Linked DNA regions of Pigmentiphaga sp. H8. The protein of the gene in region 1 interacts with the protein of each later gene in a pairwise test. Links are inferred from orthologs where the notes say so. Each region holds a gene or a part of one and is shown in the gene's direction. Other genes may lie near its edges. The genes, in order: purT and EGT29_RS18555.

What was found.
Region 2: the proteins of purT (region 1) and EGT29_RS18555 interact in binary tests that used the Escherichia coli proteins (3 or more experiments, as listed by UniProt). The link is inferred for Pigmentiphaga sp. H8 from one-to-one orthologs.

Annotation. Positions count from the first base shown.
Region 1 is NZ_CP033966.1:2,936,907-2,940,111, forward strand. The notes cover bases 288-3,177. They hold purT (formate-dependent phosphoribosylglycinamide formyltransferase), read left to right. Parts: upstream 288-1,065; coding sequence 1,066-2,289; downstream 2,290-3,177. Other genes in these bases: EGT29_RS13955 (acyl-CoA dehydrogenase), read left to right, coding at 288-497; EGT29_RS13960 (MarR family winged helix-turn-helix transcriptional regulator), read left to right, coding at 436-984; EGT29_RS13970 (BMP family protein), read right to left, coding at 2,276-3,177. In the rest of the region: more of EGT29_RS13955, read left to right, coding at 1-287; more of EGT29_RS13970, read right to left, coding at 3,178-3,205. UniProt on the Escherichia coli protein: Involved in the de novo purine biosynthesis. Catalyzes the transfer of formate to 5-phospho-ribosyl-glycinamide (GAR), producing 5-phospho-ribosyl-N-formylglycinamide (FGAR). Formate is provided by PurU via hydrolysis of 10-formyl-tetrahydrofolate.
Region 2 is NZ_CP033966.1:3,927,337-3,930,402, reverse strand. What follows is about bases 174-2,924. They hold EGT29_RS18555 (polyprenyl synthetase family protein), read left to right. Parts: upstream 174-988; coding sequence 989-1,861; downstream 1,862-2,924. Other genes in these bases: dxs (1-deoxy-D-xylulose-5-phosphate synthase), read left to right, coding at 1,878-2,924; EGT29_RS18560 (exodeoxyribonuclease VII small subunit), read left to right, coding at 697-951; EGT29_RS18565 (aromatic ring-hydroxylating dioxygenase subunit alpha), read right to left, coding at 174-421. Outside these bases: more of EGT29_RS18565, read right to left, coding at 1-173; more of dxs, read left to right, coding at 2,925-3,066.

The DNA of each region.
Region 1 (3,205 bases):
TCGAGGAGACCGGCGCGGCGCAGGCGCTGCGGGACAGCCGCATCCCGCTCATCTACGAAGGCACGAACGAGATCCAGGCGGTGGACCTGCTGGTGCGCAAGGTCGTCGCGGACGGCGGCGCCGCCTACGGCCGCCTGCTGGACGACCTGGAAGCCGCGGCCCGCCACGACGGCCAGGGCCTGGCACAACAGGCCATCCAGCTGGAAGCACTGGCCGCGCATCGCCGCCTGCTGGCCGAGCTCGTGCAGGCATCGGCGCAGGACCCCGGCTACCCCTACCGGGCCGCCGACGATTTCCTGCGCGCAGCCGCCCTGCTCTGCCTGGGCCGCTGGTGGCTGAAGGTGCTGGCGCTGTCCCGCGAGGACGACGCGGCGCCGCGCGGCAAGACCGCGACGGCCTGCCATTTCTTCGATACCGTATTGCCCGGGATAGCCCATGTCGAACATCGCATACGGTGCGCCCGCCGCGCCCTGCCTGAACTCGATGACTGCGATTGACGCCACGCCCGCCGTGGAGCGGCCGCACGACGGAAGGAGCCGGCGCGGCGGCCTGGACCGGAGCCGGCTGGACCATCTGCTCGGCTTCATGACCTCGCTGGCGGACGCCACGCTGCGCAAGGCCTTCGTCGCGCACATGGGCGACCTGAAGCTGCGCCCGGTCGAGTTCTCCATCCTGGCGCTGCTGGCGGTCAACCAGCGGGTCACGCAGAAAAAACTCTGCCTGGCGCTGGACACGCCCGCCCCCAACCTGGTCGTGGTCCTGACCCGCCTGCAGGAGCGCGGGTTGCTGCGCCGCATACGCAGCGAGGAGGACCGGCGCGAACAGCACGTGGAACTGACCGGCCAGGGCCGGCAACTGGCGGATCTCGCCCATGCCCGGTCCCTGGCCATGGAGGCCGAGGCGCTGTCGGTGCTGACCGCGGGCGAACAACTGCTGCTGTTCGAGCTGCTGCGCAAGATCGCCACCGGCGGCCGCCCGGCGTAGGCGCCGGCCCGTGCGGACGGGCGCAGCAAGACCGGCCGGTTCGCGCTACATTTCGGTTTTCGCTTCTGGACGACCCCCGCGATGACCGCCACCCGTTTTCCCACCCTGGCCACCCCGCTTTCCCCCGCAGCCGTGCGCGTCATGCTCCTGGGTTCAGGCGAGCTCGGCAAGGAGGTCATCATCGCCCTCCAGCGGCTGGGCGTGGAAGTCATCGCCGTCGACCGCTATGAGGACGCCCCCGGCCACCAGGTCGCGCATCACGCCCGCACCGTCACCATGACCGACCGGGACGCGCTCAAGGCGCTGATCGAGGCCGAGCGCCCGGACATCATCGTCCCCGAGATCGAGGCCATCGCCACCGATCTGCTGGTCGAGCTGGAAGCCGCCGGCGTGGCGCGCGTCACGCCCACCGCCCGCGCCGCCCAGCTGACGATGAACCGCGAGGGCATACGGCGCCTGGCGGCCGAGACCCTGGGCCTGCCCACCTCGCCCTACCGCTTCGCCGCGACCCGGGAAGAATTGCAGGCGGCCATCGACCAGCACATCGGCTACCCGTGCATCGTCAAGCCGGTCATGTCGTCGTCCGGCAAGGGCCAGTCCAAGCTCGACGGCCCGCAGGATGTGGAACATGCCTGGCGCTACGCCCAGGAAGGCGGCCGCGTGGGCGCCGGCCGGGTCATCGTCGAGGGCTTCGTGCGCTTCGACTACGAGATCACCCTGCTGACCGTCCGCTCGCGCGGGGCCGACGGCCAGGACCGCACCGATTTCTGCGAGCCCATCGGCCACATGCAGGTGGACGGCGACTACGTCGAGAGCTGGCAGCCCCATCCCATGTCGCCCGCCGCCCTGGCCCGTTCCCGCGAGATCGCCGCCAAGGTCACCGGCGAGCTGGGCGGCTATGGCATCTTCGGCGTCGAGCTGTTCGTGGCGGGCGACGAGGTCTGGTTCTCCGAAGTCAGCCCGCGTCCGCACGACACCGGCATGGTCACCATGATCTCGCAGGTCCAGAACGAATTCGAATTGCACGCAAGGGCCTTCCTGGGCCTGCCGGTGGACACCTCGCTGCGCCAGCCCGGTGCGAGCAGCGTCATCTACGGGGGCATCGAGGCGGGCGCGGTGGCCTTCGACGGCGTGGCCCAGGCGCTGGCCGAGCCCGGCACCGACCTGCGGCTGTTCGGCAAGCCGGAGTCCTTCGTCAAGCGCCGCATGGGCGTCGGGCTGGCCTCGGCCGCCACCGTGGACGAGGCCCGGACCAAGGCCAAGCGCGTCTCGTCGGCGGTCAGGCCGCGCGCTATATCCGGCTAAGCAGCCCGCTCAGGTCGAATTCCCGCCCCACGTATTCACGGCTCGGGGCGACCTCGCCCCGCACCAGCGCCTGGCTCCATTCGTCCACGGCCTGCCGCGTGGACGGCCCGGCCAGCGGGCTGAGCGCCAGCCGGACATATTCGGGGCGCTCCACGCCATAGTCGATACGGGTGCCGAAAGGCAGATTGCCCTCGGCATGGTCCTGGATGGCCGCCGCGATGCAGCGGCCGGTGTCCGAAATGGCCGAGCCCACGAACAGCTTCGGATCGGTCTCGGTCCAGTCGACGATTGCACCAATCTGGCGCAGCCGGAATTTCTGGCAGGCCAGCACCGCGCCCGGCCGGCCCCCGTCGATGGCCGCGAACACCACGTCCACGCCGCGCTTGGCCATGGCCTCGCAGGTCTCGAAGGCCAGGCCTTCGTCGTCCTGGCTGCCGCAGAAGGACGTCATCATGCCCATGCCCGGCGACTGCCGCATCGCCCCGTCCACATAGGCCGCCCGGGCCGACAGCGCGGCGTCGGTCTTGACCGCCGACAGGTGGCCCAGCCCGCCGGTACGGCTCTCGGCGGCCGCCGCGACCCCGGCCAGGAAGGCCGACTGCTCCTGCAGGACGCCATAGACCGCGCAGTTCTCGGCCAGGTGCGAGCCCTGGACCACGACGAAATGGATGTGGGGAAAGCGTTCGGCGGCCATGGCCACCGGATAGTCGCCGGCGCTGCCGTAGGCCACGACCAGGTCCGCGCCGCGATGGCAGACGTCGATCACGCGCGCCGCGCGTATGGCCGGGCCGGTGGATTCGATCCAGATCAGTTCGACCTGGCGGCCGGCGCGCCGGGCGATTTCCACGCCGGCCACGCCGCATTGGTTGAAGCTGCCGTAGCCGGGAGAGCCGAAAAGCAGGACCTTGACCCGCAT
Region 2 (3,066 bases), 990 kb from region 1 along the record:
CGAGGCCCGGTGTTTCGCTGAACAGCGGGGCGCCGATCAGCTTGCCGCGGGCGTCGTAGGTCCAGCGGTGCAGCGGGCAGACGATGTTGCCCGGGCGGCCCAGGTTGCCGCTGCAGTGCGCGGCCTGCCGTTCGCCGCCAGGCTGGTACTTGCCCAGCATCAGCGCCTGCCGGTGACGGCATACGTTGGACAGCAGCTCGACGCCGGCGTGGTTGCGCACCAGCACCCGGCCGTCGTTTTCCTGTATCAGGGTACGGTAGTCCCCGACTTCGGGGACGCCTTTCTGGTGGCCCACGTACATCGGGGCCTGGCCAAAGACGTTTTGCATTTCGCGCGCGAAGCGCGCTTCATCGAAATAGGCACTGACTGGGAGCTGCGCTCGGCTCGCCGCCACGTGTGCCACGCGACCGATATCGGTCATGACTTCCCTCCGCGAGAGTTGTGAAGCCAGTCCCCCTCGCTGCGAAACCACCCCTTACGCGACCTGGAGCGGTGTTTGGACTTCGCAGATGGTACTGGCGCGAAGAAAATGATCTGCCCGATCAAGCCGGCTATTGTACCCCGGACGGCCCGAGAAGTCCCCGCCGCCGCCCCGGCCCGGCCCGCCCTGTAGCGGGGGTGGAATCCCGTCATCCCGTACAATTCCGGGTTCGATGCCGTGACGAGATCCAGGAGGCTTGATTGGCCGACAAATTCGTGAATGTTCCCGATGCGCAGGGCGACGCCCCCGCGCAGGCCCTGCCTCAGGACTTCGAGGCCGCGCTGGGCGAGCTCGAGGCGCTGGTGGCGATGATGGAGGATGGTTCCATGCCGCTGGAGTCCTCGCTGGCCGCCTACCGGCGCGGCGTCGACCTCGTGCGGGTCTGCCAGGACAGGCTGGCGCGCGCCGAGCAGCAGGTCCGGGTCCTCGAGGGAGAATTGCTGCGTCCTTTCGAAGAGGCCGGGGACTGAGTTGATGGCTGGCAGTCGCGAAGAGTTTTCCGCCTGGATGGCGGCGTGCGGGGTGCGCGCCGAACAGGCGTTGGCGCGCTTGTTGCCCCCCCAGGACGCCGAGCCGCGCACGCTGCATGGCGCCATGCGCTATGCGGTGCTGGGCGGCGGCAAGCGCGTGCGCCCCATGTTGACCTATGCCGCGGGCGAAGCCTGCGCGGCATCCGGCGCCGGCAGCGAGGCGGCGCTGGACGCCGCCGCCGCCGCGGTCGAACTGATCCACGCCTACTCCCTGGTGCATGACGACATGCCGTGCATGGACGACGACGTCCTGCGCCGCGGCCGTCCGACCGTGCACGTGGAGTTCGGCCAGGCCACCGCGCTGCTGGTGGGCGACGCCCTGCAGGCCCTGGCCTTCGAAGCCCTGGCGGGCATGCCGATTGCCCCTGGCCTGACCGTGCAGGCGGTGCAGGTGCTGGCGACGGCGGCCGGCAGCGTGGGCATGGCCGGCGGCCAGGCCATCGACCTGGGCAGCGTCGGCAAGCCCTTGCAGCGGGACGAACTCGAGGCCATGCACCGGCTCAAGACCGGAGCGCTGCTGCGCGCCAGTGCCGCCCTGGGCGGCATCGTGGTGGGCGCGAGCTCGGCCCAGCGCGCGGCGCTCGACGCCTATGCGCAGGCAGTGGGGCTGGCGTTCCAGGTGGTCGATGACATCCTCGATGTCACGGCCGACTCGACGCGCCTGGGCAAGACGGCCGGCAAGGATGCGGCCGCCGACAAACCCACCTATGTATCCATACTGGGCCTGGACGAGGCCCGGACCCTGGCGGAGCGTTTGCGCCAGGCCGCGCACGAGGCCATCGCTCCGCTGGGCGCGGGCGGTGCGCGCCTGGCTGCGCTGGCCGATTTCATCGTGCTGCGCGACCGCTGAACGGAGATACCGAAACATGCCCACCGATATGCTCGACCGCATCGAATCTCCGGCCGACCTGAAAAAACTGGACCGCTGCCAGTTGTCGGCGCTGGCCGATGAACTGCGCGCCTTCGTGCTGGAGTCGGTGTCCCGCACCGGCGGCCACCTGTCGTCCAACCTGGGCACGGTCGAACTGACCCTGGCGCTGCACTATGTCTTCGATACGCCCGACGACCGCATCGTCTGGGACGTGGGACACCAGACCTATCCGCACAAGATCCTGACGGGCCGGCGCGCCGGCATGGCGACGCTGCGGCAGCAGGGCGGCATCTCGGGCTTTCCCCGCCGCAGCGAATCCGACTACGACGCCTTCGGCACCGCGCATTCGTCCACCTCCATCTCGGCCGCGCTGGGCATGGCGGCGGCCGCCCGCTATGCCGGCATCGACCGCAAGCATATCGCCGTGATCGGCGATGGCGCGATGTCCGCCGGCATGGCCTTCGAGGCGCTGAACAACGGCGGCGTCATGCCCGACGTGGACCTGCTGGTGATCCTGAACGACAACGACATGTCGATCTCGCCGCCGGTCGGTGCGCTGAACCGCTACCTCGCGCGCCTGATGTCGGGCAGGTTCTATGCCGCCGCGCGCAACGTGGGCAAGGCCGTGCTGTCGCACGTGCCGCCCGTGTTCGAACTGGCCCGCCGCATCGAGGAACACGCCAAGGGCATGGTCACGCCCGCCACGATGTTCGAGGAACTGGGCTTCAACTATGTCGGCCCCATCGACGGACACGACCTCGATTCGCTGATCCCCACGCTGCAGAACATGCGCAAGCTGTCGGGCCCGCGCTTCCTGCACGTCGTCACCCGCAAGGGACAGGGATACAAGCTGGCCGAGGCCGATCCCGTCCTGTACCACGGACCCGGCAAGTTCGATCCCGCAGTGGGCATCAGCAAGCCGTCCACGCCGCCCAAGAAGACCTTCACCCAGGTGTTCGGCGACTGGCTGTGCGACATGGCGGCCGAGGACACGCGCCTGATCGGCATCACGCCGGCCATGCGCGAAGGCAGCGGCCTGGTCGAATTCGAGCGGCGCTTTCCCGACCGCTATTTCGACGTGGGCATCGCCGAACAGCACGCGGTGACCTTCGCGGGCGGCCTGGCCTGCGAGGGGCTCAAGCCGGTGGTGGCCATCTATTCCACCTTCCTGCAGCGGGGCTACG